Regions from separate parts of the Hydrogenophaga sp. R2 genome, predicted to be linked through region 1. Evidence: predicted binding sites of a transcription regulator. Region 1 holds the regulator's gene; each other region holds the start of a gene.

The links. The regulator sigma-54, encoded in region 1, starts transcription at its own class of promoters, with help from an activator protein. The targets are predictions, from matches to a motif close to TGGCANGNAANCTGCTTT.
Region 2: the regulator sigma-54 is predicted to act here: its motif matches at 3,451-3,468, upstream of WD026_RS12695 (pilin).
Region 3: the regulator sigma-54 is predicted to act here: its motif matches at 3,042-3,059, upstream of WD026_RS02000 (PQQ-dependent catabolism-associated beta-propeller protein).
Region 4: the regulator sigma-54 is predicted to act here: its motif matches at 2,661-2,678, upstream of pqqA (pyrroloquinoline quinone precursor peptide PqqA).

Annotation. Positions count from the first base shown of each region.
Region 1 covers NZ_JBBHZN010000003.1:410,948-418,408, forward strand. Annotated here, with positions in the region: gene argS (arginine--tRNA ligase) at 1-1,644, shown strand, start outside; gene WD026_RS13275 (SPOR domain-containing protein) at 1,658-2,350, shown strand; gene WD026_RS13280 (thiol:disulfide interchange protein DsbA/DsbL) at 2,422-3,060, shown strand; gene lptA (lipopolysaccharide transport periplasmic protein LptA) at 3,173-3,814, shown strand; gene lptB (LPS export ABC transporter ATP-binding protein) at 3,811-4,569, shown strand; gene rpoN (RNA polymerase factor sigma-54) at 4,586-6,196, shown strand; gene WD026_RS13300 (THUMP domain-containing class I SAM-dependent RNA methyltransferase) at 6,193-7,461, shown strand, end outside.
Region 2 covers NZ_JBBHZN010000003.1:285,410-292,870, reverse strand. Annotated here, with positions in the region: gene moaC (cyclic pyranopterin monophosphate synthase MoaC) at 1-292, shown strand, start outside; gene tfpZ (TfpX/TfpZ family type IV pilin accessory protein) at 302-1,051, opposite strand; gene WD026_RS12700 (Wzy polymerase domain-containing protein) at 1,088-2,860, opposite strand; gene WD026_RS12695 (pilin) at 2,931-3,410, opposite strand; gene WD026_RS12690 (pilin) at 3,583-4,077, opposite strand; gene WD026_RS12685 (MBL fold metallo-hydrolase) at 4,218-5,003, opposite strand; gene WD026_RS12680 (FHA domain-containing protein) at 5,137-5,766, opposite strand; gene WD026_RS12675 (Stp1/IreP family PP2C-type Ser/Thr phosphatase) at 5,802-6,587, opposite strand; gene WD026_RS12670 (CHASE2 domain-containing serine/threonine-protein kinase) at 6,600-7,461, opposite strand, start outside.
Region 3 covers NZ_JBBHZN010000001.1:402,267-409,727, reverse strand. Annotated here, with positions in the region: gene WD026_RS02010 (ABC transporter substrate-binding protein) at 1-699, opposite strand, end outside; gene WD026_RS02005 (CynX/NimT family MFS transporter) at 816-2,033, shown strand; gene WD026_RS02000 (PQQ-dependent catabolism-associated beta-propeller protein) at 2,023-2,982, opposite strand; gene WD026_RS01995 (LysR family transcriptional regulator) at 3,128-4,057, opposite strand; gene WD026_RS01990 (DoxX family protein) at 4,049-4,567, shown strand; gene WD026_RS01985 (PAS domain-containing protein) at 4,583-6,199, opposite strand; gene hpnD (presqualene diphosphate synthase HpnD) at 6,261-7,127, shown strand; gene hpnE (hydroxysqualene dehydroxylase HpnE) at 7,124-7,461, shown strand, end outside.
Region 4 covers NZ_JBBHZN010000001.1:240,244-247,704, reverse strand. Annotated here, with positions in the region: gene WD026_RS01235 (sigma-54-dependent Fis family transcriptional regulator) at 1-616, shown strand, start outside; gene WD026_RS01230 (MBL fold metallo-hydrolase) at 593-1,588, opposite strand; gene WD026_RS01225 (alpha/beta fold hydrolase) at 1,585-2,610, opposite strand; gene pqqA (pyrroloquinoline quinone precursor peptide PqqA) at 2,756-2,830, shown strand; gene pqqB (pyrroloquinoline quinone biosynthesis protein PqqB) at 2,939-3,856, shown strand; gene pqqC (pyrroloquinoline-quinone synthase PqqC) at 3,869-4,600, shown strand; gene pqqD (pyrroloquinoline quinone biosynthesis peptide chaperone PqqD) at 4,603-4,893, shown strand; gene pqqE (pyrroloquinoline quinone biosynthesis protein PqqE) at 4,859-6,028, shown strand; gene WD026_RS01195 (hypothetical protein) at 6,025-6,792, shown strand; gene WD026_RS01190 (hypothetical protein) at 6,767-7,378, shown strand; gene WD026_RS01185 (hypothetical protein) at 7,407-7,461, shown strand, end outside.

The DNA.
Region 1 (7,461 bases):
GGCCTGTCGGCCGAACTGGAGCGGCTCTCGCCCGGTGCCGGCGCCCGCGCCGCCTTCGAATCGCCCAAGGTGGCGGCCCACGGCGACTTCGCCGTCACCGCCGCCATGCAGCTGGCCAAGCCGCTCAAGCTCAACCCGCGTGCGGTGGCCGAGTCGCTGCGCACGGCGCTGCTGGCGCAACCGGTCTACCAGCAATGGGTGGCCGACATCGAGATCGCCGGCCCCGGCTTCATCAACATCCGCCTCAAGCCCGAGGCCAAGCAGCAGATCGTGCGCGAGGTGCTGCAGGCCGGCACCACCTTCGGCAGCCAGCCCGCCAACGGGCAGCGCCTCATGGTGGAGTTCGTCTCGGCCAACCCCACCGGCCCGCTGCATGTGGGCCACGGCCGCCAGGCCGCCCTGGGCGATGCCATCTGCAACCTCTACAGCACCCAGGGCTGGGACGTGTGGCGGGAGTTCTATTACAACGACGCCGGCGTGCAGATCGGCACCCTGGCCACCAGCACCCAGCTGCGGGCGCAGGGCCTCAAGCCCGGCGATGCCGGCTGGCCCGAAGCTGCCTACAACGGCGACTACATCCAGGACATCGCCAACGACTTTCTGGCGAAGAAGACGGTCAAGGCCGACGACCGCGAGTTCACCGCCAGCGGCGACGTGAACGACCTCGACGGCATGCGCCAGTTCGCCGTGGCCTACCTGCGCCACGAGCAGGACCTGGACCTGCAGGCCTTCCAGGTCAAGTTCGACCACTACTACCTGGAGTCGAGCCTGTACACCAGCGGCCGGGTGGAAGCGGCGGTGAACAAGCTGGTGGCCGCCGGCAAGACCTACGAGCAGGACGGCGCGCTGTGGCTGAAGTCCACCGATTACGGCGACGACAAGGACCGCGTCATGCGCAAGTCCGACGGCTCGTTCACCTACTTCGTGCCGGATGTGGCCTACCACATCGCCAAGTGGGAGCGCGGCTTCACCAAGGTCATCAACATCCAGGGCACCGACCACCACGGCACCATTGCCCGCGTGCGTGCCGGGCTGCAGGCTGCTGGTGTCGGCATTCCCCAGGGCTACCCCGACTATGTGCTGCACACCATGGTGCGCGTGGTGCGGGGCGGTGAAGAGGTCAAGATCAGCAAGCGCGCCGGCAGCTACGTCACGCTGCGCGACCTGATCGAGTGGACCAGCAAGGACGCGGTGCGCTTCTTCCTGCTCAGCCGCAAGCCCGACACCGAATACACCTTCGATGTGGATCTGGCGGTCCAGAAGAACAACGACAACCCGGTGTACTACGTGCAGTACGCCCACGCCCGCATCTGCTCGGTGCTGGCCAGCTGGGGCGGCGACGTGGCCACCCTGCGCGACGCCGACCTCTCGGCCCTGGACACGCCGGCGGCGCAGGCCCTCATGCTGCTGCTGGCCCGCTACCCCGGCATGCTGAGCGACGCCGCGCGCGACTTTGCGCCGCACGACGTCACCTTCTACCTGCGCGAGCTGGCAGCGGCTTACCACAGCTACTACGACGCCGAGCGCATCCTGGTGGACGACGAAGGCGTCAAGCGGGCCCGCCTGGCCCTGGTCGCGGCCACCGCACAGGTATTGCACAATGGCCTGGCTGTGCTGGGCGTGAGTGCTCCGCAAAAGATGTAAGGGCCCACCCACCATGAAGAAGACTCCCGTTTCCCGTCCCCGCCATGCCCTGGGCGGCACCCTCATCGGCTTCGTGGCCGGTCTCCTGGTGGGCCTGGGCGCGGCGCTGGCCGTGGCCGTGTATGTGACCAAGGTGCCGGTGCCCTTCGTGGACCGGGGCCTGTCCCGCGATGCCGGCGCCGATGCCAAGGAAGCCGAGCGCAACAAGGGCTGGAACCCGAACGCCGCGGCCACCCGCACGCCGGGTGCAGCCCCTGCGCCGGCCGCACCGGCCACGGGCGACACGGCGGCCGGCACGGTGTCGGTCCCGCCCGCCGACGGCAAGCCCCTGCCGGCGCCCGCCACCGCCCCGGCCGCTGGCAAGACCCCGGCCGACCCGCTGGGCGACCTGATGCAGCAGCGCACCGGTCAGGCGCCCGCCGCCGGTGCCGCCACCCCGCCCACGGCGGCCGCCGCACCCGGTCTGGACCCGTTCAACTACTTCGTGCAGGCCGGGGCCTTCCGCACCCCCGAAGACGCCGAGACCCAGCGCGCCAAGCTGGCCATGATGGGCATCGACGCCCAGGTCAGCGAACGCGAGCAGAACGGCCGCACCGTGTACCGCGTGCGCGTCGGTCCGTTCACCCAGAAAGCCCTGGCCGAACTCACCCAGGAGCAGCTCAATGTGAACGGGGTGGAGTCGGCCCTGGTGCGCGTCCAGCGCTGACGAGCGGCCACCCGGGAACTTTTGTCCGGCCAACCCCGCCCAAACGCCATTCCCTTCAGGAGCCCCAACGCATGCAACGCCGTGATTTCTCCCGTTCCCTCCTGGCCGCCGGTGCCGTCACCCTGACCGGAACCGCCCTGCCGGCCTTCGCCCAGCGCGTCGCGCCCAAGGAAGGCACCGATTACCAGCGCCTGGCCAAGCCGGCCCCTGTGCAGGCGCCGCCCAGCCAGGTCGAGGTGGTGGAGTTCTTCGCCTACAGCTGCATCCACTGCGCCAACTTCGAGCCCGCCTTCGAGGAGTGGATCGCCCGCCAGCCCGCTTATGTGACGGTGCGCCGCGTCCCGGTGGCCTTCAGCCCGGCCTTCGTGCCCATGCAGCGCCTGTACTACACCCTGGAAGCCATGGACCAGGTCAAGGCCTTGCACGCCAAGGTGTTCGAGGCCATCCACGGCCAGCGCCTGCCGCTGACCACGGCCGGCCCCATCACCGACTGGGTGGTCAAGCAGGGTCTGGACCGCGCCCGGTTCACCGAGATCTTCAACTCGGCCGCCATCGGCACCAAGGCCCAGCAGGCCGCCTCGCTGCAGGAGGCCTATGCGGTGGAAGGCACGCCCGCCATGGGCGTGGCCGGCCGCTACTACATCAGCGGCCAGGGTCCCCGCACCCTGACGGTGGCCAGCGCACTGATCGCCGAGGTCCGCAAGGCCTGAAGCCCTGCCTTTTTTGCAAGGCCTGAAGCCCTGCCTTTTTCTCTCTCGCGGGGCCCCGTTTCGACGGGGCCTCGTCGTTACAATGCATGCAAGTTTCGTGCCCTGGACGACCATGCCTGCATTCCCCTTTTCGAGCTTGTCCCGCCTGCCGGCCTGGTGCCTGCTGGCGGCCCTGTGCAGCGCGCCGACGGCCCATGCCGAAAAAGCCGACCGCGACAAGCCCATGAATGCCGAGGCCGACGCCCTGCGCTACGACGACGCCCGCCAGACCAGCGTCTTCACCGGCAACGTGATCATCACCAAGGGCACCATCGTCATCCGCGGTGCCCGGGTGGAGGTGCGGCAGGACACCGCCGGCAACCAGTTCGGCGTGGCCACCGGTCAACGGGCGTTCTTCCGCCAGAAGCGCGAGGGCGTGGACGAATTCATCGAAGGCGAGGCCCAACGCATCGATTACGACAGCCGCGCCGACACCGTCAAGTTCACCGGTGACGCCGTCATGCGCCGCTACAAGGGCACCCAGCTCAACGACGAGACCCTGGGCAACGTCATCGTCTACAACAACACCACCGACGTGTTCACCGTGGACGGCGGCGAGGCGGCCCGCGGTCCGGGCAACCCGTCCGGCCGCGTGCGGGCCATGCTCACCCCGAACCCCAAACCCGCTCCGGCCGGTCAGGCGCCGGCTGCCCGTCCGCCGGCCGACGGCGCCACGCTGCAACCCAGCCGCCAGATCGAGGGAGGCCGTCCTTGACCGCCAATGCCCAGGTCAGCCGGCTCGAGGCCAAGGGCCTCAAGAAGTCCTACGGCAGCCGGCTGGTGGTGAAGGATGTGTCCCTGGCCGTGTTCAAGGGCGAAGTGGTGGGCCTGCTGGGGCCCAACGGCGCCGGCAAGACCACCTCGTTCTACATGCTGGTGGGGCTGCTGCGGTCCGATGGCGGGCAGATCCTGCTGGACGGCCAGTCCATCGAGCGCCAGCCCATCCACCGCCGCGCGCGGCTGGGCCTGGGCTACCTGCCGCAGGAAGCCTCCATCTTCCGCAAGCTGTCGGTGGCCGACAACGTGCGTGCCGTGCTGGAGCTGCAGGAGGACGACGATGGCCGGCCCCTGTCCAGGGCGGTGGTGGAGCAGCGGCTGGATGCCCTGCTGCAGGAGCTGCATGTGGACCACCTGCGCGATTCGCCCGCCCCGGCGCTGTCCGGCGGTGAACGCCGCCGGGTCGAGATCGCCCGCGCGCTGGCCACCAACCCGCGCTTCATCCTGCTCGACGAGCCCTTTGCCGGCATCGACCCGATCGCCGTCATCGAGATCCAGCGCATCATCGGTTTCCTGCGCTCGCGCGGCATCGGTGTGCTGATCACCGACCACAACGTGCGCGAGACGCTGGGCATCTGCGACCGGGCCTACATCATCAACGACGGGCATGTGCTGACCAGCGGCACGCCGGCCGAGATCGTGGAGAACGCGGACGTGCGCCGGGTCTACCTCGGCGAACACTTCCGGATGTAAAGATGGCCCCCACGCGATGAAGCAAGGACTGTCGCTCCGGGTCTCGCAGCATCTGGCGCTCACGCCCCAGCTGCAGCAGTCCATCCGCCTGCTGCAGCTCTCCACGCTGGAGATGGCGCAGGAGGTCGAGCAGATGCTCGACGAGAACCCGTTCCTGGAGCGTTCCGACGACACCGCAGAGCGCGAGGCCTTCGGCATCGAGCAGACCGACGCCCCGGTGAGCGCCGGTGAGCAGATCGCCGACACCTTGCTGGCGCCCGGCGCCGACCGCCTGCCTGACACCGCCGGCCCGGGCACCGACGCGGGCACCGAGAGCTCGGAGGTCGATCTCGAAGCCCGCCTGGACGGCGCCACCCCGGTGGAGGAAAGCTGGGAGGGCGACGGCACGGTGGACATCGTGGCCGACGACAGCGAGTGGGGCGGTGATGCCCCGGCCCGCCAGCGCAACGACGGCGACGACGACACCGCCAGCGCCGCCGACCTGGCCAGCATCCCGGTCACGCTGCAGGCGTTTCTGCACGACCAGGCCCGCTGCCTGCGCATCTCCGAAGAAGACCTGCGGGCGCTGGTGTACCTGATCGAGTCGCTCAACGACGACGGCTACCTGGACGAAGACCTGCCCTCGCTCGCTCTGGGCCTGATGCACCTGGAAGGCACCGACACGGCGGTCAATGCCGATGCGGCCCTGGCCCTGCAGGAAGCCACCACCCAGCGCCTGGCCATTGCCCTGCAGTGGCTGCAGCACATGGAGCCCACCGGCGTGGGGGCCCGCAACCTGGCCGAATGCCTGCGCCTGCAGATCCTGGAGCAGCGCAACACGCCGGTGGCCCGTGCCGCGCTGGCCATCGTCGGGCACCCGCTGGAGCTCATGGCCAAGCGCGACATCAAGCGCCTGTGCGCCCTCACCGGCGCCGATGACGACACCGTGCGCGGGGCACTCGCCCTCATCTCGCGCCTGGAACCCAAGCCGGGCCGCCGTTTTGTGGACGTGGAGCGCAACGTGGTGGTGCCCGACGTGATCGTCGAGCGCGCCGGGCGCGGCTTCAAGGTGTCGCTCAATCCGGAGGTCATGCCGCGCCTGCGGGTGCACGATGTGTACGCCGGAGCGCTGCGGCAGAACCGCGGCGGCGGTGACGCCGGCCATGCCGGCATGCAGCAGCGGCTGCAGGAAGCGCGCTGGTTCATCAAGAACATCCAGCAGCGCTTCGACACCATCCTGCGGGTCTCCAGCGCCATCGTGGAGCGGCAGCGCAACTTCTTCATGCACGGCGAACTCGCCATGCGCCCGCTGGTGCTGCGCGAGATCGCCGACGAACTGGGCCTGCACGAATCCACCATCAGCCGCGTGACCACCGCCAAGTACATGGCCACGCCGTTCGGCACCTACGAACTCAAGTACTTCTTCGGCTCCAGCCTGGGCACCGAGACCGGCGGCAATGCGTCCAGCACGGCGGTGCGGGCGCTGCTCAAGCAGTTCATCGCGTCCGAAGAGCCGGGCAAGCCGCTGTCGGACAACCAGCTCTCCGACCTGCTGCGCGAGCAGGGCATCGAATGTGCCCGCCGCACGGTGGCCAAGTACCGCGAGGCGCTGCGCATCGCCCCGGCGAACCTACGCAAATCCCTGTGAACCAACTGCATCTCTTTCTGCCCTGCGCCGCCGGCGTGGAGGACTTCCTGGCCGACGAGGTGCAGCGCATCACCGGCGCCGAGCGCGTCTACAAGGCGCGGGCCGGTGTGTCGCTGCAGGCCTCGTGGCGCGATGCGCTGCAGCTCAACCTGCACAGCCGGCTGGCCCAGCGGGTGCTGGTGCGGCTCTGGCATGGCGGCTACCGCAGCGAACAGGACCTGTACAACGCGGCGTCCGAGGTGGCCTGGGAGATCTGGTTCACGCCGAAGCAGACCATCAAGGTCGAAATCACGGCGCAGCACAGCCCGCTGACCAGCCTGAACTTCGCGGCGCTGAAGATCAAGGACGCGGTGTGCGACCGCTTTCGTGCCAAGCGGGGCGAACGCCCGAGCGTGGACACCACCTGGCCCGATGTGCGCCTGTATGCCCACCTCACCACCGACACCGTCACGCTCTACATCGACACCTCGGGCGAGCCGTTGTTCAAGCGCGGCTGGCGCGAGGACAAGGGCGATGCCCCGCTGAAGGAAACCCTGGCCGCCGCCATGATCGCGGCCACCGGCTGGAACGGCGCCACGGCCGCATCGCTGGACGACATCGATCCGCTGTACGACCCCTGCTGCGGCAGCGGCACCGTGGCCATCGAGGCGGCGCAGATGGCGCTGCGCATCGCGCCGGGCTTGAACCGTCGCTTTGCCTTCGAGAAGCTGCTGCCCTACCAGTCCCATGTGTGGCAGGGCCTGCGGGATCAGGCGGTGCAGGCAGAGCGGGTGTGGCCCGAAGGCCATGCCCCCATCGTGTTCGGCAGCGACGTGTCCTTCCGCATGGTCGACTTTGCCCAGCGCAACGCCGAGCGCGCCGGTGTGGCCCACGCGCTCGATCTGCGCGGCGGTGACGCGCTGCAGCGCATGCCACCCACCACCCGCCCCGGCGTGCTGCTGCTCAACCCGCCCTATGGCGAGCGCATTGCGGCCGCCGGTGTGGCCGGCCAGAACGCGGCCGAGCGGGCGCGCCAGCGTGCCCCGCGCACCTTCACCGTGGGTGCGCGCACTGCGCCCGCCCCGGCCGAGCCGCACGGCCGCGAAAGCGCGCAGATGAGCGACGGCGCCGATGCCTCCGAATTCTTCGAACGCCTGGCCGCGCACTGGAAGGGCCACTACGCCGGCTGGACCGCCTGGCTGCTCACGCCCGACCTCAAGCTGCCCGGGCGCATGCGCTTCAAGGAATCGCGCCGGGTGCCGCTGTGGAACGGTCCCATCGAGTGC
Region 2 (7,461 bases), 130 kb from region 1:
CATCATGGCCGCCAAGAAGACCAGCGACCTCATCCCCCTGTGCCACCCGATTGCGCTGACGCGCGTGGCGGTGGAGTTCGAGATCCAGCCCGAGGGCCACAGCGTGTTGTGCACCGCCCGTGCCGAATGCACCGGGCAGACCGGCGTGGAAATGGAAGCCCTGACCGCCGCCAGCGTGGCCCTGCTCACCATCTACGACATGTGCAAGGCCGTGGACCGCGGCATGACCATCGACGGCGTGCGCCTGATAGAAAAACTGGGCGGCAAGAGCGGCCACTTTGTGGCCACCTGACCTGCGTGGTCAGTACGGATCGACCGGCAGGTAATCCAGCGGCATGCCCGATGCGGCGTCGATGAGCGCGGTCCAGAACAGGTTGCGGCCCGCCACCGGCAGGTACAGCAGACCATCCAACGGACGCCCCAGATCCCGCGCCATGGCCTCGGCCGCTGCGCGCGCCTCGGGCTTGCGCTGCAGCAGCTCGGCCAGCGGCTTTGCCTCGGCCTTGACGGCGGATACGGCGTCGGCGTAGGGCATCCAGAAGTCGGGGCGGGCGCCGAGCGTGAGGCCGCCCAGTTCGGCGAACATGGCGTCGGACTGCTCCTGCGCCGACCGGAAAGGACGCACGGCCACCAGCTGGGGGCGGCCCATCGGGAGATGGCGCCACTCTGCTGGGGCTTGAGCCAGCAGCTGCGGATCGACGTCCACCGCATGAATCACGCGAAAGCGTGAAACCTCGAAAGCCATGTACACCGGCCGCGCCTGCACCATGGTCCACAGGCCGTAGGCCAGCGCTGCAATCTGCAACAGGCTGATGAAGGCCACGTCCAGCCGCAGCTCCTTCAACGACTTTTTCGGATTCGCCACGATCAATGTGGCTGCCGGTCCCAGGATCACGTCGACCGTGACGATGATCAGGAACAACTTGACGCCGCCCGCCAGCTCGCGGAACGGGTGGGGGAACCAGACCAGAAAGACCAGGGCGGCCACCATTGACGTGATGAGCAGGCTGGCAGCAAGGTGGGCTCCGGCCCACTGGATTCGTCGTGACATGGATAACGGTGAGGGGCTTGTTGCGCGGCGGCCGGATTATCGCGCCGACAACGGCTCGGGTTCGAAGCGGAATGTCGAGCGGCGGCCCTGGTAGGGTGGCCAGTCGACCGCGGCCAGCTCCGGATGCTTGCGCCGATCCCGAGCCCAGATCAACTGGGTTTGTTGAACAAGTTCCGGCGGCGTGATGGCGTTGTACCGGCTCATCCAGAGCCGGGCCTCGTCGGTTCGACCGGCCACGGTCAGAGCCAGAGCTGTCCTGTAAATGGCTGGCGCCGTTGTGACAGCGCGCGACGTTTCCTGCATCCACTCAAGTTGTTTTGGATCCAGTGGCCGATCCAGGTCCATGCGGTAGATGACCAGTTCATCGTGCAGCTGGTTCAGTACCAGTGGCGACTTGATCGGATTGTTCAACCGATAGCCGATATTGACGTTGTCGAACCGCCATTCGTTGAACCGCTCCTGATACGGGAAGTAGTCCCATGCGGTCGCTGCGGCCGTGGCAAATACGGCCGCAGCGACCAGCGAGTTCATCCTGCGGGATGTCTGAAACCACTCCCGGGCACCCGTCGATGCGCACACCAGACCGATACAGATGCCGGCAGGCACCAGCAAATAGAGGTACTGATGCGGCAGCTCCAGCATGGCGTGCAGCGTCAATGTCAGGAGGATCAGCAGTGGAATCCACAAAGCGGGCGTAACCACAGCGTCCTTGACCCGACGCCAGCCCCACACCATCGCCGAAACTGTCAGCAGCAGGGCCAGCGGCATCCCAACCCACAGCATCAGATCAAGGATCACGTTATGGGCATGACCAAACCGCTGACCGATGTAGAGCAGGGGCTCGACATCTGCGCGCAGGAAATAGGCATAACCCACATCGGTGACGCCATAACCCCACCAAGGGCTGGCCAGCACCGCCTTACCAAATGCGAGCCAGGCATCGATGCGAGCGCCATCCACAGCCGACAGGCGCCCTTCGGTGGAACCTGGCACACCCAGCGCGTCGGCCACCGCTTGAAAGTTCAGGGACCATACCACCAGGAGTGCCAGCATCACGCCCCAGGTGACACATACCGCCGAGCCCGCCCAGCGGCGGGCCAGGGTGGCCAGGACCACCGTGCACAGGGCCATCTCCAGCAAGCCGGCACGAGACTGCGTCAAGCCCAGACCTACTACCATGAGCACAAAGGCCAGCAGGAACACCACCGGATGCAGCCGCCGCTCGACGTGCCACCAGGTCAGCCCGAGCAGGGCCCAGACCTGCAGCGTCGCCAGCAGGTTGGGTTGAAGAATCGAGCCCGAGGGCCGGCTTTCGCGAGCGATCGGCGTGACCAGCATCGACGCAATCGACGTCATGTCATCCGGGTAGAGCTGAAACCACTGGATCAACTGGATAGGCAGGTTGAGCAGGGCGGCCAGTACCAGTGCCAGCAACAGGATTCCTGTGGTACGAACGGCGGCCGAGCCCCGTGCACTGAATCCCAGCACCACCGCAAGCGCCAAGCATGCGATATAGACGCTGGAGACAAACGCAGTGCCGGACTTTGGCAGCAACCCTGCCACCCATTGCAGCCAGGGCACCACCGCCAGCGCCATGAGCACCAGAGCAAACAGGGGCCATCTCAGTCCCTGCCGCGCCTGCCCTCCAAGCAGCAAGAACATGACACCCAGGGCCAGGGCCACCAGCAGCTCATGGTGAAACGCGGTCCAGGGCAGCTGGTGGTTGGGGACCAGCCACACCAGCGATAGCAGGAATGCGGCCAATGCATCCTCGATCTGCTTCAGGCGGGTTGCGGCCGAGGTTTGCATCATGAACAGGGCTTATTGAAAGTACAAAAAAAACGGGCCGCTCGCGCGGCCCATTTTTGCTAGATCAGGCTTAGTTGCCGCGGCACGAGCCCGGCAGGAAACGCGGATCAACGCCGTTGGTGGCAGAAGGGCCGCAAGCCCAGCGAGCAATGACCTGCCCAGCAGTGGGGGTGGCGTTTGCAGACGTGAAGGGCCGGAGGGTGATGGAATGCGCTGCGGTATCCGTCACGGTACCGCCAACTTGGGAAGTGGCTTGCACAGTGATCGCGGCAGTCGTGGTGTCCACGGTTGCGCCTGAGACAAAGCGGGTGGGTGCCACGTTGCAAGTGCCGTTCACCATGGATGCCATGGTGGTGTTTGCGGGTGCCGATTGGATGGCTTCGGTAATGGAAGTCCGGCACGAAGAAGCCGCCAGCACGACTTCCGACATCCGTGCACGCACGGTGTAGTCCTGGTAAGCGGGCAGGGCGACGGCAGCCAGAATACCGATGATGGCCACCACGATCATCAATTCGATCAGGGTGAAACCTTTTTGCAGGGTACGCTTCATGAAGACTCCTAAAGGGGTTCGGGTTGAGGACGCGAGTGTTTCAGCAGGTTGCGTGCCAGCCCGTACCGCCCCGTTGAGTGCCAAAAACATCACACACAGCGACCCAGGTGACAAAAATTGACCACCTTCGGAACCGGCGGCCGTAACAATTTTTGTCATTCGCCGCAGGGCGTCAGTTTCTGCAGGACCCTGGCAGGTACTTGGCATCGATCGGGTTGCTGCCGGTGGCTGGGCCGCAGCGCCACTCGCTGATGACCTGACCGGCATGGTTGGCCGCGTTGAACTGACCGCTGGATACGTATGGGCTCAGGCGAATCGACGTGCCGGCACCGGTGCCCAGGTTGGCGGCATTGCCCACCACCGTGATGGCAGCATTGGTCGCGTCCACACTGACCGAAGACACCATCTTGGTGGGTGACACGGAACAGGAGCCGGGCAGTGCGGTGGCCAGTGCCGAGGCCGTGGTGGCATTGAGGATGGTTTCGGTGACCGACCCCCGGCAGGACGACGCCGCCAGGATCAGTTCCGACACCCGCGCCCGCACGGTGTAGTCCTGATAGGCCGGCAGGGCCACGGCGGCCAGGATGCCGATGATGGCCACCACGATCATCAGTTCGATCAGGGTGAAACCGCGCTGGATGAGGCCAGGTTTCGCAGACAGACTCATGCTGACTCCTTGGGAGAGGAAGGACGACCCGGGGGTCGCGCCACCGAAGGATTCGGTGGCTCAGCTGAGTGACGGGGTTCTGTACGCCCATCCTGATGGGCGATGGAGCGGCGAGTGGGCGGGACAGCCGGTCAGGAGACTCAGAACTCGAACGTCTCGCCCGCCTGAAGCCAGCGGATGTCGTGGCGCGATGCGGCGTCCAGGCGCAGGATCTCGGCCATGATCAGTTCCGTCTCGGCCGGCTTGGTGTGGGTGATGCAGACGGGATACCGGGCACCGGGCGGGATGGACGCCAGTTCTTCCGACAGCGTGCCGGGCGCCAGGTGCTGGCTGCGGCGCGCCAGGTCGGCCTCACGGTCGCTGAAGGCGGTCTCGATGACCAGCTGTGCGACGGGCAGCTGGTTCACGCGCGCCCAGAACGCGGGGTTGCGGCCGGTGTCGCCGCTGAACACCCAGGCGCCGCCCTGCCCCCAGGCCGCATACCCCACCGCCGGCACGCTGTGCACCGCCGGCAGGGCTTCCACCGTCTTGCGGCCGTCGGTCCAGGTGTCGCCCACCTGAAGGGGCTCGAACACCAGCAGAGGGTTCCCGGTGCTGGGGATGCCGGTGAAATCGGGCCAGATCAGCCCGTTGAACAGGTGCGTGCGCAGGGCCTGGATGGTCTCGGGCAGGGCATGCACATGGATGGCGCCGGCGCCACGGGCCAGCCGGCCGGACGCCACGGCGTCCAGCATCAATGGCAGTGCCGCGACATGGTCCAAGTGCGCATGGGTGATGAACACATGGTCGATGCCGGCCATGAGGTCGAGCGGCAGGTCGCCCACACCGGTACCGGCGTCGACGAGGACGTCGTCATCCAGCAGGAAGGCGGTGGTCCGGCAGCCATGCGCAATGGCACCGGAACAACCCAGGACCTGGACTTTCATGTTGGGGCGGAACTCGGGTCGGATCGGGAAACGCGATCCGCCAGACTAACCGCTGCGATCCGCGCCGAACAGGACTTATTTGGCAAAAACCCGGTTCCCGAACGCCACAGACGTTCCGGGATGGGCGTCCGGGTCAGAGCAGCACGAACTGCATCTGGGTGCCGGCCAGCTCCAGCAGGTCGCCGTCGCGCAGCTCGACCGCTTCCTCGCCCAGGGCCTGGCCGTTCACCGAAGGGCGAACCACGCCTTCCACCACGGCCATCACATAGGCGCTCTGGCGGCGGGTGATGGCCGCCACGGCCACACCGGGCTTGCCGATGGTGGTGACCACCTTGACCAGGGGCACTTCGCGGCCGGCGGCCGAGCCCGACATCACCCGTATCGCGGCATTGCCCACCGGGGCGGCGCTGGCGCCCACCACGCTGCCGGCGTTGATGACCATGGTCTTCTCGTAGGACTCAACGGGCGCCTCGGCGCCGTCCTGGATGAAGCGGATCTTGTACTTGCCGATCTCGACCGTGTCGTTGTTGGCCAGCGACTGCTTCTTGACCGCCTTGCCGTTGACGTAGGTGCCGTTGGTGCTGTTGAGGTCTTCGATGGTGACTGCGCTGCCGGCCATCTGAAGCACGGCATGCTCGCCGCTGACGGCCAAGTTGTCGATGACGATGTCGTTGTACGGACGGCGACCCAGCGTGGTGCGGTCTTTGGTCAGCTGCACTTCCTTGATGACGACGCCGTCGATGGAAACGATCATTTTCGGCATGGCCGACTCCTGTGTCCTGTCCGTTTTTGAGGTGTTTATCGTCCGAGCATGCGTGAAAGCAGGCCTTTGCGAGCCTGACGGTCACTTGCGTGCGTCAGTATCACAGAAATATTGTCCCGTCCGCCCGCGTCGTTGGCCGCATCCACGAGAGCGTGGCATTTTTCCTCCAGCGTCCCGGCGGTGACGAGCAGAGTGGCCATGCGCTCGTCGCTGACCATGTCGCTCAGGCCGTCGGAGCAGAAGAGGAAAAGATCGTCGTCCTCGACGCGGAATTCGTTGACCTCCAGCTGCACGCTGTCCTCCACGCCCAGAGCGCGGGTGACCAGGTTCTTGTGGGTGGCGAACTGGGCCTGCTCCAGGGAGATCAGGCCGGCGTCGATCTGCTCCTGCAGCAGCGAGTGATCGCGGGTGATCTGCACGAACTCGCCCTTGCGCAGGCGGTAGCAACGCGAATCGCCCACGTGGCCGATCATGGCCCGGCCGGCCAGGAAGACGCCCATCACCAGGGTGGTGCCCATGCCGGCGTAGCCCGCGTGGGCGTTGGCGGCATTGAAGATGGAGCGGTTGGCGTTGTCGACGCAGACCTCCATGGCCCGGCGCAGCTCCCGCGGGCTGGATTCGAAACCGCCCTCGGTGATCCACCGGCCCAGCTCGGTCTTGATGAATCCGGTGGCCATGGCGCTGGCCACCTCGCCCGCGTTGTAGCCGCCCATGCCGTCGGCCAGGACGGCGATGTGGGACTCGGTGTCCAGGGCCACCGAGTCCTCGTTGTTGTCTCGCACCAGTCCGGTGTCGGTGAGACAGAAATACTCAAAGTTCATGATTGGTCGGCTTTATAACCGTATATCCGGTTGTTCCGGGACGGAATCGGACCGGGCGGTCGATACGGTCGAGGGTAGGGTGATCTGGGTGGTGGGAAAGCCGGTCGCCGGCTCGGCATCGGGCAACCGGGCCGCCAGCCGCCGCAGCTCGGCGGCCATCTGCGCGCCGGTCTGGAAACGCTCGGCCGGGTGCTTGGCCATGGACGTGGCCAGGCAGGCGCCCAGCGCCAGCGGCAGGTCGGGCCGCAGGCTGGTCAGTGCGGCCGGTGGTTCGTTGGCAATGCGGAACATGAGCGCCGCCAGGGAGTCGGCCTGGAACGGCAACCGTCCGGTCAGCAGCTGAAAGAGCGTCACGCCCAGTGAATAGAGATCGGCACGCCCGTCCACCCGCTGGCCGGCCAGTTGCTCGGGCGCCATGAAGCTGGGGGTGCCCAGCACCACGCCGGTCCTGGTCCGGCTGCTGTCGGTCACACGGGCGATGCCGAAGTCGGTGACCTTCACCGAACCGGTGGCCGGGTCGACCATGATGTTGGCCGGCTTGATGTCACGGTGCACCACGCCCAGGGCATGCGCATGGTCCAGCGCCAGCGCCACCTGCTCGCCGATCTCCAGCACCTGCTGCGGGGGCAGCAGATCGCCCGGGCGGGTGTGCCGCGTGAGGTCGTGGCCGGACAGCAGCTCCATGGCGATGAAGGCCAGATCGTGCTCTTCGCCAGCATCGAAGATGGTCACGATGTTCGGATGCTGCAGCCGGCCGGCGGTCTCGGCCTCGCGGAAGAAGCGGTCGCGCGCATCCTGCAGTTCCTGCCCCTCGAATTCGGCGGAAAGGGCCAGGGTCTTGATCGCCACCGCCCGCCCGATCTTCGGATCCCGG
Region 3 (7,461 bases), on a different contig from region 1:
TTCGGTCTCGTTGGCCACCAGCACGATGACCTGGGCACCGGCCTCCCGCAGGGCCTGGTAGCTGGCCAGCAACGAGGCATCGCCCCAGTTGTACCAGCGGTGGGCCACCAGCTTCATGTCGGGTGTGGCACCCACGGCCGCTTCCAGGGCGGCCTTGTTGCTGCGGCCCCAGGCGGTGTTGGGCACCAGCAGCCCCAGCCGTGCGGCCCGGTGGTGTTCACGGGCAAAACGCACGAAGGCCGGACCGACCCAGGCGTCCTTGATGGACAGGCGGAAGGTGTAGCTGGGCTGGTGCGGGTGGTCGGTGATGCCGTCGGCCGAACCCCAGGGGTCCAGCAGGGGCAGCCCGAGTTCGTGCACCAGCGGCAGGGCCTCGATGTAGATGGGGCTGAACTTGCCGCCGAAGACGGCCACCAGATCGGGCTGGGCGGCCAGCTTGCGCAGGTTGTCCAGGCCCACCGCGGTGACGGAGCGGTTGTCCGACGTCACCAGCGAGAGCTTGCGCCCGCCCAGCACGCCGCCGGCCTGGTTGATCTCGGCCATGGCGATCTCGATGCCCTGCTGGATGGCCTGGGCCGAGGTGCTGGTGCGGTGTCCGAACTCGGCGTCCAGGCCCACGTACACCGGCGCGGGCTGCGCCTGCAGCACACCCATGGCACTGGCCCAGAAGAACAGCAATCCAACCAGCCATCGACGCATTGCGGCAAGCCTCAGGAAAGAAGACCCCCCTATTCTGGCGGCGTGCACCGTGCCTGAACCGTGGAAAAGCACCGCAGATTGACACGCATCAAACCCACGGCTGCGATGATCCAGGCATGACCGCCCGCCCCAGCCCTCCTGCCCACCACCCCGCCGGCGCCACCCTGGTGCTGGTGAGCGGCCTGGTGGCCGCGCTGCACATCGGCAAGATGCCGCCCTCCTTGCCGGTGCTCGCCGAGGGCCTGGGCGTGACGCTGCTGCAGGCCGGCTTCCTGCTGTCGGTGGTGCAGCTGGCCGGCATGCTGGGCGGTCTGCTGGTGGGCCTGCTGGCCGATGGCGCCGGCCTGCGCCGCAGCGTGGTCACCGGGCAGGCCGTGCTGGCGCTGGCCAGCCTGGGCGGGCTGCTGGCGCAGGGACCCACCGCGCTGCTGGCGCTGCGGGCGCTGGAAGGCCTGGGTTTCCTGCTGGCCTGCCTGCCGGCGCCCAGCCTGATCCGCCGGCTGGTGGCGCCCGAGCGGCTGTCGCTGCACCTGGGCCTGTGGGGCACCTACATGCCCACCGGCACCGCCGTGGCCCTGCTGCTGGCGCCGCCGGTGCTGCACCTGGCGGGCTGGCGGGGGCTGTGGAGCCTGCTGGCCCTGGCCTCGGCCGCCATGGCGGTGTGGCTGTGGCGGGCATTACCGGCCGACCCGGCCCGCACCGCCGAAGCCGGCACCGGCGGCCTGCGGGCCTGGGCCGCCCCCTTGCGCGCCACGCTGGCAGCCGGCGGTCCGTGGGCGGTGGCACTGGCCTTTGCCATGTACTCCAGCCAGTGGATGGCGGTCATCGGCTTCCTGCCCACGGTGTATGCGCAGGCCGGCATTGCCGGCACGGCGGCGGGCGCGCTCACCGCGCTGGCTTCGCTGGTGAACGTGGCGGGCAATGTGAGCGCCGGGCGCCTGCTGCACGCGGGCTGGCCGGCGCAGCGGCTGCTGCTGATCGGTTTTGTGGCCATGGGCAGCCTGGCGGTGCTGGCCTTCGGACAGCTGCCCGACGGCAGCGGCCTGCCGCCGCTGGCGCGCTTTGCGGCGGTGCTGGGTTTTTCGATGGTGGGCGGGCTGGTGCCGGCCACGCTGTTCTCGCTGGCGGTGCGCGTGGCACCGGGCGAGCGGGCGGTGTCGACCACCGTGGGCTGGGTGCAGCAGTGGTCGTCGGCCGGGCAGTTTGCCGGCCCGCCGCTGGTGGCCTGGGTGGCGGCCCAGACCGGCGGCTGGCAGTTCACCTGGGTGGTGACCACCAGCGCGGCGGTGCTGGGTGTGCTGCTGGCGCTGGGGCTGGAACGCCTCAGGGCTTGACCAGGATGCTGTGCGGCACCCGGCCCACCGCCACGGTGCGGATGGCCTTGGCCGATGCGGTGTCCACCAGGGTCATGTCGTCGGACAGGCCGTTGCTCACGTAAAGCGTCTTCCCATCGGGGTGCAGCGTGAGGCCCCAGGCCCGCTTGCCCACCAGCACCTGGCGGCCCGGCTTCTTGCTGGCCACGTCCACCTCGGTCACATGGTTGGCCTTGCCCAGGCCGACCCACATGGTCTTGCCGTCGGGGCTGAGCGTCATGCCCACCGGGGTGATGTCGGCCTCGCGCAGGCCCTGCACCGCGAACTTGATGGTGGACTTGACCGACTGGTCGCGGGTGTTGACCACGCTGACCGAGGCGTCGAGCTCGTTGGTGACCCACAGCTCGTTGCCGCCGTCGGCCAGCACGAAGCGGCGCGGCCGCTTGCCGACCTTGATGTTCTTGACCACCTTGCGGGAGCCGAGGTCGATGTAGTGCACCACGTTGGCCACCTCGGAGGTGACGTAGGCGAACTTGCCGTCGGGCGTGACCAGCACGCCCTCGGGCTCGCCACCGGTCTTCACCGTGAACAGCGGCTTGCGGGTGGCCAGGTCGTAGGCGGCCATGACGTTCTCGTCCTCGATGGACACATACACCGTCTTGCCATCGGGGCTGAGGTCGAAGATCTCGGGGCTGTCGCCCAGCGGCACGGTACCGGTCATCTTGCCGCTGGCCACGTCCACCACGCCGAGCTGGTTGCTGTCGCCGCAGCACACGTAGAGCGTGCTCTTGTCGGCGTTGAACATCATGTGGCGCGGGCGCTTGCAGGTGTCGATGGCCGAGGTGGCCTTGCCCTGGGTGTCGAACACGTAGATCTTGTTGTCCTTCTCGCTGGACACGAAGACCTGGGCGCTGGCGGCGGTGGCCAGCAGGGTCAGGCTGGCCAGGGCGATACGGGTGAGCTGCAGCATGGGGTTTGTCTCCTCGGTGTTGTGGGTGTGCCGGACTGTGACAGACCGGCGTGAGCGGGGCAGCAATTCCGGTGCCAGGGCAGCTGGCTAAACAGGCCATGAACGGCGCCGCGTGACTGTGCCAATCTGGCACAGAGTGTGTTGCTCAGGCCCCGTCGGACTCGAACGCGGCACGCACCATGTCGATGAACACCCGGGTCTTGGGCGGCATGAGCTTGCGGCCCGGAAACACCACCGCCGCCGGCTCGGGCGGCAGGGACCAGTCGGGCAGCACCCGCACCAGCGGGCTGCGCTGGGACTCGGCCCGGGCCAGCAGGTCGGGCACGGCGGCCACGCCGGCGCCCAGCGCGGCCAGGCGGATCATCATCTCCGGCGAGTTGGCCGACACCCGGGCCGGCGGCAGGCCTTCCCAGCGCTCGGTGCCGCGCAGCAGCACCCAGGGCGCGGTGGCACCGCGCGGCCCCAGCAGGCCCACGGCGCTCTGGCCCAGCAGGTCGTCCGGGTGCTGCGGCATGCCGTGGCGGCGCACATGCTCGGGCGAGGCGTACAGCCCGCTGCGCAGCGGCCGCAGGCCGTGGGCGGCCAGCAGCCCGTCGTCCTGCAGCGGGCCGATGCGCACGGCGGCATCGAAGCCCTCGCCCAGCAGGTCCACGCGGCGCGGCGACAGATCGATGTCCAGCGCGATGTCGGGGTAGCGGGCCATGAAGGCGGCCATGGGCGCGGCCAGCAGCAGCGTGGCCAGGTCGCTGGGCATGGACACGCGCAGGCGGCCGCTGGGCACGGCGCTGCGCTGGGCACTGAGTGCGGCCACGGCCTGCACCTCGGCCGCGACCTGGCGGGCATGGTCGAGCAGCAGGTGGCCGAACTCGGTGAGCGTCTGGCGCCGGGTGGTGCGCCACAGCAGGCGTTCGCCCAGGCCCTGCTCCAGCGCGCTCAGGCGCCGCGACACGGTGGACTTGGGCAGACCCAGCCGGTCGGCCGCGCGGCTGAAGCTGCCCAGCTCGGCCACCTGGGCAAAGATGAGCAGGTCGTTGGGATCGGGGGTGAAGCCGGGTGCCGGGCGGTATTGGTCCATGATTGGAACAATCTTATCCGTGCAGAGGTATTTTTTCTATTGAAGGATCAATCTACAGTCCCGTCACCGATCCACTTTGTTCAGGAGTTCCCCATGAATGCCAGCACCCCCTCCACCGCCCACAACGCCTTCCTGCTCGCCGCGCGCGCGCTGATGGCCCTCATGTTCGTGCCGGCGGGCATCAGCAAGATCACCGGCTTCGAAGGCACGGTGGGTTACATCGCCTCGGTCGGCCTGCCCATGGCAGCCGCCGGTGCGGTGGCCGCCATCGTGGTCGAGGTGCTGGGTGGCCTGGCCCTGCTGGCCGGCGCGGGCACCCGCGTGGCCGCCGTGGTGCTGGCGGTGTTCACCCTGGCCGCCAGTGTGTTCTTCCACGCCTTCTGGGCGGTGCCGGCCGATCAGGCTTTCGTGCAGCAGCTGATGTTCTTCAAGAACCTGGCCATCGTCGGCGGTCTGCTGGGCCTGGCGGCCGCCGGTGCCGGTGGCTGGAGCGTGGACGGCCGTCGCTGAAGACGGCGGGGCCGCTCAGGCCCCGGCCAGCGGCAGCTGCAGGACCAGCCGGGGTGCCCCATCGGGTTCCCCGGCCCGCGCCAGCACACCGCCGTGCAGCCGCGCCAGGTGGCGCACGGTGGACAGGCCCAGGTCGTCCGCTTCGGCAGGGCTGACCTGATCGGCCATCAGGGCCACGGTGGCCACGGTCAGCGCCGGTCCGCCCGGCGCGGTGCCCACATCGATCTGCACCTGGCCCTCCACCGCACGGGCCGACACCCGCAGGGGCACGCCGGCGTCGCGGTGGTGGCGATGCACCTGCATCAGCAGGATGCGCAGGGCCAGTTCCAGCAGGGCCGGCTCCACCTGCACCCGCAGGTCGGCCAGCAGGTCGATCTGCACCGATCGTGCCTGCGGCCCCTGGCCCAGTTCTTCTCCCAGCCGGGCCAGCGCACGGCCGATGCGTTCGGCCAGCGGCGTGGCCTCGGTGGCGAGTTCGCGCAGGTCCTGCCCGCCCACCAGCTGCAGGTCTTCCAGCAGCAGCGACAGGCGCCGCCCGCTGCGCCGCACCGCGTCCAGCCCCTGGCGGGCCGGCGCGGCATCCGGCGGCAGGCCGGCGGCCACGGCGGGCACGGCCTGGTTGATGGCGTCCACCGGCTGGCGCAGGTCCTGCGAGACGGCCTGCAGGAACTTCAGCTGCAGGCGGCGCTTGCCCTCCAGGGCCTCCACGGCACGGGCCAGCTCGCGCGCCTGGCGGCGCAGTTCGGTGATGTCGCGGTAACGCTCCACCACGCCGATGACCTGGCCGTCGTCGTCGCGGGCCGGGCCGTAGCGCACCTCCATGTGGCGCAGCCCCAGGCCGGGGTACACATGGTCGATCTCGATCTGCACCTCCTCGCCGGCCATGGCGCGGTGGATGGCTGCCCGCAGGTGCTGGCGGTACAGGGTCGGGCCCACCAGGTCGGGCAGCAGCATGCCCATGATCTCGTCGCGCCGTTCCACCCAGTACAGCTCGAAGGCCGGGTTGACCAGCCGGTAACGGTGGTCGCGGTCCAGGAAGGCGGCCATCTCGCGGCCCTGGTCGAGCACATGGCGGATCACCGCCTCGCTGCGCTGCACCTGGTCGAGCGTCTGCACCGCTTCCTCGCGGCGCAGCGCCTCGTGCTGGATCAGGCTCAGCGTGAGGCCGGCCAGGTGGGTGAGCATGGCCTGCTGGTGCTCGCTCAGGCCGCGCTGCTGGCTGTCGAGCACGCAGACCGCGCCCAGCGCATGGCCCTCGGGCGTGACGATGGGCGCGCCGGCATAGAAGGTCACCTCGCCCGCGCGCACCTTCTCCAGCTGCGCAAAGCGGTTGTCCTGCGTGGCATCGGACACCACCAGCACCCGGTCGTTGTCGAGCACGGTGTGGGTGCAGAAGCTCTGGTCGCGCGGCGTCTCGACGATCTCCATGCCCAGCCGGGCCTTGACCCACTGGCGGTGCTCGTCGATGAGGGTGATGAGCGCCATGGGCGCACCGCAGATGTCGGCGGCCAGCGCGGTGATGTGGTTGAACACCTCCTGCGGGAGGGTGTCCAGGATGCGCATGCGGTGCAGCGTGGCGAGGCGGTCGGTCTCGTTGGCGGGCAGGGGGCAGGAGGCAGCAGGCTGGGTCATCGGAGGGTCGGGAATGTGGCGGGGCGGCCTCTGCGTACACTTCGCCAACCCCGCGCCTGTCATGACCCCACAAGAATACGTCCAGCAAAAGGCCGCTGCATCGGGCAGCAGTTTTTATTACGCTTTTCTCTTTCTGCCACCGGTGCGGCGCGCGGCCATCACGGCCTTCTATGCTTTCTGCCGCGAGGTGGACGATGTGGTCGACGAGGTGACCGACCCCGGCGTGGCCCAGACCAAGCTGGCCTGGTGGCGGCGCGAGGTGGCCCAGGCCTATGCCGGCCAGCCCAGCCACCCGGTGATGCAGGCGCTCATGCCGCTGGCGGCCGGGCACGGCATCGAGGCCCGCCACCTCGATGCGGTGATCGAAGGCTGCCAGATGGACCTGGAGCAGAACCGTTATCTGGACTTCGCCAACCTGCAGCGCTACTGCCACTTGGTGGCCGGCGTGGTGGGCGAGGTGGCCGCCCGCATCTTCGGCCAGACGCAGGACGGCACCACCGCCTACGCCCACCGGCTGGGCCTGGCCTTCCAGCTGACCAACATCATCCGCGACGTGGGCGAGGACGCCACGCGCGGCCGCATCTACCTGCCCATCGAGGAGCTGCAGCGCTTCGATGTGAAGGCCCACGAGCTGCTGCGCCGGGGCCCGGCGCCCGGGACCGACGCCGCCGATTTCGAGCGCCGCTTCCGCGCCCTCATGGCCTTCCAGTGCGAGCGCGCGCTGGCCACCTACGCCGATGCACTGGCCCTGCTGCCGGCCGCCGACCGGCGCGCCCAGAAGCCCGGCCTGATGATGGCCAGCATCTACCGCACCCTGCTGCACGAGATCGCCGAAGACCCGATGCTGGTGCTGCACCAGCGCGTGAGCCTGACGCCGCTGCGCAAGTTCTGGCTGGCCTGGAAGGTCCAGGCACTGGGCCGGCTGTGAACGCAGCCCCGCACACGCCCGCGCCGGGCCACGGCCTGTCGGTGGCGGTGGTGGGTGCCGGCTGGGCCGGCCTGGCCGCAGCGGTGACGGCCGCGCGCCAGGGGGCCCAGGTGACCGTGTTCGAGGCCACCCGCGAGCCCGGTGGCCGCGCCCGCGCCCTCGACGTGGCCGGCCCGGCCGGACCGCTGCGGCTGGACAACGGCCAGCACATCCTGATCGGCGCCTACGCCACCACGCTGGACCTGATGGAACAGGTGGGGCTGGAGCCGCACCGCGAGCTGCTGGCCCTGCCCCTGGGCATGCCGCACGCCGATGGCACCGGCCTGACGACCCC
Region 4 (7,461 bases), on a different contig from region 1:
CACGCACAAGAACCTCAAGGACATGATCGCGCGCGGTGACTTCCGCGAAGACCTGTACTACCGCCTCAATGGCCTGGTGGTGCGGCTGCCTGCGCTGCGCGAGCGGACCGACTTCGAGCTGGTGGTGCGCAAGATCCTGGGCACCCTGTGCGAGAACGGCCGCGAGATCGGCATTGCACCCGACGTGATGGCGCTGTTCCAGCGCTACCCCTGGCCGGGCAACTTCCGCCAGCTGCACAACCTGCTGCGCACCGCCGTGGTGATGGTGGGCTGCGACGGCGTGATCACCCGCGACCACCTGCCGGACGACTTTGTCGAGGAGCTGGCGCAGATCGACGCGGCCACGCCGGCTGGCGGCCCGACCACGGTCACCGCCGCAGCAACACCGGCCACCCCGGCGTCTTCGCAGGCCGCGCCCGACGTGCCACCGGCAGCGGTGGCCGAACCGGCCGCAGCCCCCGAAGTGCACAGCCTGCAGGACGTGGCCCTGCAGGCCATGGCCCAGATGCTGCGGCTGCACAAGGGCAATGTGTCGGCGGCCGCCAAGGCGCTGGGCGTGTCGCGCAACACCATCTACCGCAAGAAGGACCTGCTACCGCCCGACCTGCTCCAGTGAGCCGGACGGCGCCGGCACACGGTCCATCCACACCGGCTCCAGCTCGCGCCAGGCACGCTGGGTGTTGAAGCCCTGGCGCGACTGGAAACCGGCCCAGCCGGCCCATTCGTCCATGCGCACCGCCTGCAGCTCGCCGGCGTGGCGGCCGGCGTCCATGGCGGCCAGCACGCGGTCGTGCAGGGCCTGCAGGTAGCGGCGGGTGGACGCCAGCATCCGCACATCGCCCACCCGGGAGGCCACCACCCAGCGCGGCTGGCGTTGCTGCAGGCGATCCAGCGCCTGCAGCCACTGCAGCACGCTGCCCTGGGCCAGCTCGGGCAATCGACCGTCGTAGGCCAGGCCGCCGGCCCACAGCACGCGCTGCTCGGGCAGCCACAGCACCAGATCGCTGGCGGTGTGGCCCTGCTCGGTGCCCAGCACCTGCAGCTGCAGGCGACCCACGGAAATCAGGTCGCCGTCGCTCAGCACCCGCTGCGGCCACACGATGGTGGTGCCGGCCATGGCCTCTGCACCGGCGCGCTCGGTGAGCGAGGCCAGGCAGTCGGGGCAGCGGGCCACCATGGCCTCGCGTGTGCCGGCGTTGGCCGCAACGGACCGGTCGGCAAAGGCGGCGTTGGCCAGCACGTTCTCGGCATGCGCATGGGTGTTGACCACGCCGACCACCGTGGCCTGAAAGCGGCAGGCCACCGAGGCCCGCACCCGCAGGCCATGCAGCAGTCCGGGGCCGGGGTCGATGACCAGTGCCTCGTTGCCATCCACCACCAGCGAGGTCGGCGCCACATGACCGCCATTGAACCGGGAGACCTCCTGGTTGGCGCCCTCCCACACCCACACACCCGGGGCCAGCGCGCGCCAGGGCACCGGATCGGCCTGCGCGCAGGGCGGCTGGGCTGCGGGCTCCGCCCGGGCCGGTGCGGCCAGCAGGCACAGCAGGCACAGCAGGCACAGCAGCACCGGCCGCCAGACGTTCATGGGCGCACCACCCGCTGCAAGGCAGCACGGGTGGCCGGCTCGTGCCCCAGGTGGCCGGCCAGCGTGAGGTGCAGCTGCACCGCACCACCGTGCCGCATACCCAGGGCGGCCCAGCGACGGCTGTTGTCGGGCGGGCAGACCGCATCGAAGGCGCCGTGCACCCAGGTCACCGGCACCCCGCGCTGCGCCAGCTGCACCACGGCACGGTCCAGCGCGGCGGGCCGCACACCGGCACGCCCTTGCAGCACCGCCGTCTGCACCCGGAATCTCTGCCAGGCCGCACGGTCGCTGCGCGAGCGTTGCGGGCGCTCCAGCAGTGCGGTAGCGCGCCGCCAGCGGCGCTGCAGGGCGGCCGCTTCGCGCGCCACCGCGGGCGCATGGGGGGCCTGTGCCCGGCGCGCATGCAGCAGGCTGCGGCGCATGCCCTGCCAGGCCAGGGCCTGTTCGCGCAGACCCCAGCGTCGCAGTGCGCGCAGCGATGCAACAGACGGTGTTGCAGATTGAAGCAGCCGGTTCAGCTGGGACAGCGCCTGCACCGTGGACACGCCCTGCGGCAGCGGCGCGGCGTTGTGCGCCGACCTCGGGGTTTTCCCGGGGCGGCAGTGCGGGATGAACACGTTGTCGAGTTCGCGCCGGGTGAGTGCGAAGGCGCCGCGCAGCACCAGGCGCTGCACACGGTCGGTGTAAGTAGCCGCATACAGCAGGGCCAGCACCGTGCCCCACGACCCCGCCAGCACCGACCAGCGCTGCACCCCCAGGTGGCGGCGCAGGTCTTCGAGCTCGGACACCAGCGTGGCTGCGGTCTGCGCGGCGGTGGTGCCACGCGGGCGCGAGGCGCCGCTGCCGCGCTGATCGGGCATGAAGGCCCGTTGCCGGGCCGGATCGATGGCCTGCCACAGGCCGGCGTTGCCGCCGGTGCCGGGGCCGCCATGGATGACCAGCCAGGCCTCGCCCTCAGGGTTTCCCCGCGCCTTCCAGGCCATGCGGCCGCCGCGCCGCAACGGCAGGGGGCGCGGGTTCAACCCCACAGCGGGGTCGGACGTCACCGGCGCGACCGGCTGCGCGCTTGAGGTGGCATCAATATTGCGGTACATGTTCGGGTCTGGCAGCAATTCGGTTGCCGGATCAGCAGACATGTTTCATGCCAACCCACTCAGGAGACTGAAGATGCAATGGACGACCCCCGCCTTCACCGACATGCGTTTCGGTTTTGAAATCACGATGTACATCGCCAACCGCTGATAGCGGGCGTTGTGATCGCAAGCGCACGGGTGCAAACGCGTGCGCTTTTTTATTGCCTGAGCGGGTCCCTTTCATGGACCCATTCTGACCGTTGTTGTGACTGCTGACATGCGCATCCGGGTTCTGGGTTCTTCGGCCGGCGGGGGCTTCCCCCAATGGAACTGCAACTGTGCCAACTGCGCCGGTGTCCGCGCCGGCACCCTGAATGCGAAGCCGCGCACGCAGTCGTCGATTGCGGTGAGCGCCAACGGAACCGACTGGCTGCTGGTGAATGCCTCGCCCGACGTGCTCCAGCAGATCCGCGACAACCCCGAGCTGCAACCGGCCCGCGCGGTGCGCGACACCGGCATTGCCGCCGTGCTGCTGATGGACGCCCAGATCGACCACGTGACCGGCCTGCTGATGCTGCGCGAGCGCAGCACGCCGCTGCCGCTGCTGGCCACGCCCGAGGTGTTCTCCGACATCTCCAACGGCTTCCCCATCACCCGCATCCTGTCGCACTACTGCGGCGTGGCCACCACCGAGCTGCCCATCGACGGCTCGGCCCTGCCGGTGCCGGGCCTGCCGGGCGTGGAGGTGCAGACCGTGGCGCTGGCCTCGCAGCCGCCGCCGTATTCGCCCTTCCGCGGCAAGCCGCGCCCCGGCGACAACGTGGGCCTGCTGCTGAACAACCCGGCCACCGGCGCACGGGTGTTCTATGCCCCGGGCCTGGGCGCCATCTCTGACGAGCTGCTGGCCCTCATGGCGGGCTGCAGCGTGGTGCTGGTGGACGGCACCTTCTGGACCGAGGACGAGATGATCCGCAACGGCCTGTCGAAGAAGCCGGCGGCCGAGATGGGCCACCTGCCACAGAGCGGCCCGGGCGGCATGATCGAGGTGCTGGACCGGCTGCCGCGCAGCGTGCGCAAGGTGCTCATCCACATCAACAACACCAACCCCATGCTGGTGGAAGACTCGCCCGAACGCGCCCTGCTCACGCAGCACGGCATCGAGGTGGCCTTCGACGGCATGGACATCGCGTTCTGATCTTTCCTCGACATGGACATTGCCCGCACCCCCCTGCCCGACCCGTCGCTGCCCGCCTGGAGCCGCGAGGAGTTCGAGGCCCAGCTGCGTGCCAAGGGCCGCGCGTACCACATCCACCACCCGTTCAATGTGCGCATGAATGCGGGCGGCTGCACGCCCGACGAGCTGCGCTGCTGGGTGGCCAACCGCTTCTATTACCAGATCTGCATCCCGCGCAAGGACGCCGCCATCCTGGCCAACATGCCGGACCGCGAGCACCGCCGCCTGTGGGTGGAGCGCATCCTCGACCACGACGGCCACGGCGACTTTGAAGGATCGAGTGCCGGCGGCATCGAGGCCTGGACCCGCCTGGGCGAGGCCGTGGGCATCTCGCGCGAGCAGCTGTGGTCGCTGCAGGGCGTGGTGCCGGCGGTGCGCTTCGCCTGCGATGCGTATGTGAACTTCGCCGCCACTGCACCGTGGCAGGAAGCGGTGTGCTCGTCGCTGACCGAGATGTTCGCGCCCCAGATCCACAAGGACCGCCTGGCCACCTGGCCCACGCACTACCCCTGGATCAACGAGGAAGGCCTGAGCTATTTCCGCAAGCGCATCCCGCTGGCCGGGCGCGACGTGGACCACGGCCTGCGTGTCACGCTGGACCACTTCACCACGCGTGCGGCCCAGCACCGCGCGCTCGACATCCTGCAATTCAAGCTCGACATCCTGTGGACCATGCTCGACGCCATCGAAAAGGCGTGCCAGTGACCATGAACGATCAGACCGCCGATCAACAACAGACCGACCTGCCCGAGCGCCCGCGCCTCTCTCGCCGCTTCCGCCTGCAGTACGAAGAAGCGCAGCTGCGCCACGTGCTGCTCTACCCCGAGGGCATGGTGCAGCTCAACGACACCGCCGCCGAGATCCTCAAGCGCTGCAAGGGCGAACACACGCTCGACGAGATCGTGGCCGACCTGGAAGCCGCCTTCCGCGTGCAGGGCATCGGCCCGCAGGTGCGCAACCTGCTTGAAGAAGGCATGCGCCGTGGCTGGATCGAGTGACGTGGTGAAGCTGGCCGAGCGGCCGGTGGGACAGCCGCTGTGGCTGCTGGCCGAGCTCACCTACAAGTGCCCGCTGCACTGCGTGTTCTGCTACAACCCCACGCAGCACGCGCAGGTGAACAACGAGCTCACCACCGCGCAGTGGGTGGACGTGATGCAGCAGGCGCGCAAGCTGGGCGCGGCCCAGCTGGGCTTCTCGGGCGGCGAGCCGCTGCTGCGCGACGACCTGGAAGACCTGGTGGCCGAGGCCCACCGCCTGGGTTACTACACCAACCTCATCACCTCGGGCGTGGGCCTGACCGAAGCGCGGGCCCAGCGCCTGAAGGACGCCGGTCTGGACCATGTGCAGCTCTCGTTCCAGGACAGCACGCGCGAGCTCAACGACTTCCTGAGCCACACCAGGACCTTCGAGCTCAAGCAGAAGGTGGCGCGCATCATCAAGCAGCACGACTGGCCCATGGTGCTCAACTGCGTGCTGCACCGGCACAACCTGCCGCATGTGGACAAGATCATCGAGATGGCACTGGCGCTGGATGCCGAGTACCTGGAACTGGCCAACACCCAGTACTACGGCTGGGCCTGGGTCAACCGCGACCAGCTCATGCCCACCCGCGAACAGCTGCAGGAGGCCGAGGCGGTGGTCAACCGCTACCGCGAGCAGATCGGCAACCGCTGCCGCCTGCTCTTTGTGGTGCCCGACTATTTCGAGGAACGGCCCAAGGCCTGCATGAACGGCTGGGGTGCGGTGTTCCTGTCGGTGGCACCCGACGGCCTGGCCATGCCCTGCCACAACGCGCGCAACCTGCCCGGCCTGGCCCTGCCCAACGTGACCACCACGCCGCTGGCCGAGATCTGGCACAAGAGCCAGGCCTTCAATGCCTACCGCGGCGAAGACTGGATGCAGGAGCCCTGCCGCAGCTGCGACGAGCGCCACAAGGACTTCGGCGGCTGCCGCTGCCAGGCCTTCCAGATCGTGGGCGATGCCGCCGCCACCGACCCGGTGTGCAGCAAGAGCCCGCACCACGACAAGGTGGTGAACCTGGTCCGCCAGGCACCCAGCCGGCGCGAGATCCCCATCGTGTTCCGCAGCGACGCGAACTCGCGCGCGCTGCACCCTTCGGCAGACACCCGGTGAGCAGCACCGCCCACCATCGCATGCTGGGCGCAGCGGTGGTGCACCGGCTGCCGGGCCTGCGGCGCAGCCCCTTTGCGCTGGAGCGGGCCGAGAACGGCCTGTTCCTGCTCTGGCTGGCGTACATGGGCCTGCTGCTGCTGGCCAGCTACCTGCTGTGGCGCGCCGGCGCCTGGCACCGGCTGGTGGCGGCCGACCCCACCTTCCTCACCGTGGCCATCACGCTGCTGTTCTTCGGCTGTTCGATCTGGGCCGGGCGGCGGGCCTGGGTGCTGGGGCAGCAACGTCAGCAGCTCGATGTGTGGATCGCCCAGGGCGCGCCCAGCGGCGCCGGCCCGGACTGGGCCGAGGAATACCGGCACGGCTGCTCGGCCCCCGGCGCGGACCGCGGCACCTGGATGCAGGTGCTGGGCGAACGCGCCCATGGCCCGCACGAGATGGCCTGGTGGCTCAACGGCATCCAGCTCAAGCTGGGCCTGCTGGGCAAGGTGATCGGCTTCTCCATCCTGGCGCTGCAGCTGGGCGACATGCAGAGCTTCGACGCCAGCCAGTCGAGCCAGCTGCTCAAGAGCCTCACCGGCGGCCTGGGCATTGCCCTGCTGACCACCGTGACGGGGCTGACCGGCAACATCCTGCTGGGCCTGCAGCTCATGCGGCTGGACCGTTTTGCCGATGCGCTGGTGGCCGACACGCTGGCCAGCGCCGAACTGCATCCGTCTTCCACCGACACCGGAGCGAGTCATGGCCATCGGCCGCCCGGTGCGTGACACCGAGACCGATCCGTTCTACGACATGTTGTTCAACATGTTGATCGCGTTCGTCTTCTGCTTCGTCATCGCCCTGCTGGCCTTCAACCCCAAGTCGCGCAAGGCCGGCGACATACCGGCCAAGGCCGAATTCATCATCACCATCAGCTGGCCCGACGGCAACCCGAACGACATCGACGCCTGGGTCAACGAGCCCAGCGGCAAGACCCTGTGGTTCCGCCAGCGCGACGCCGGCCTGCTCCACCTGGACCGCGATGACCGGGGCGAGAAGAACAGCAGCGTGCTGGTGAACGGCCGCGTGGTGAGCAGCCCCATCCGCCAGGAGATCGTCACCGTGCGCGGCGTGGCGCCGGGCGAGTACGTGGTGAATGCCCATTACTACGACAGCCGCGACCAGCAGCCGGTGGACGTGTCGGTGAGCGTGGTGAAGGTCAACCCCGAAGCCCAGATCGTCTTCACCGGCACGCAGCAGATTCCCCGCAAGGGCGACGAACGCACCCTGGTGCGCTTCACGCTGGACGACAGCGGCAGCGTGACCGACATCAACACCCGTCCGCTGACCATCGTGCAGCGCACCGGCCTCTGACCATGACACCTGACACGGGCGCCACGCCATGATCCCTGCCGTTTCCTCCCAGCTGTTGATGCTGGTCATCGTCTATGCGCTGC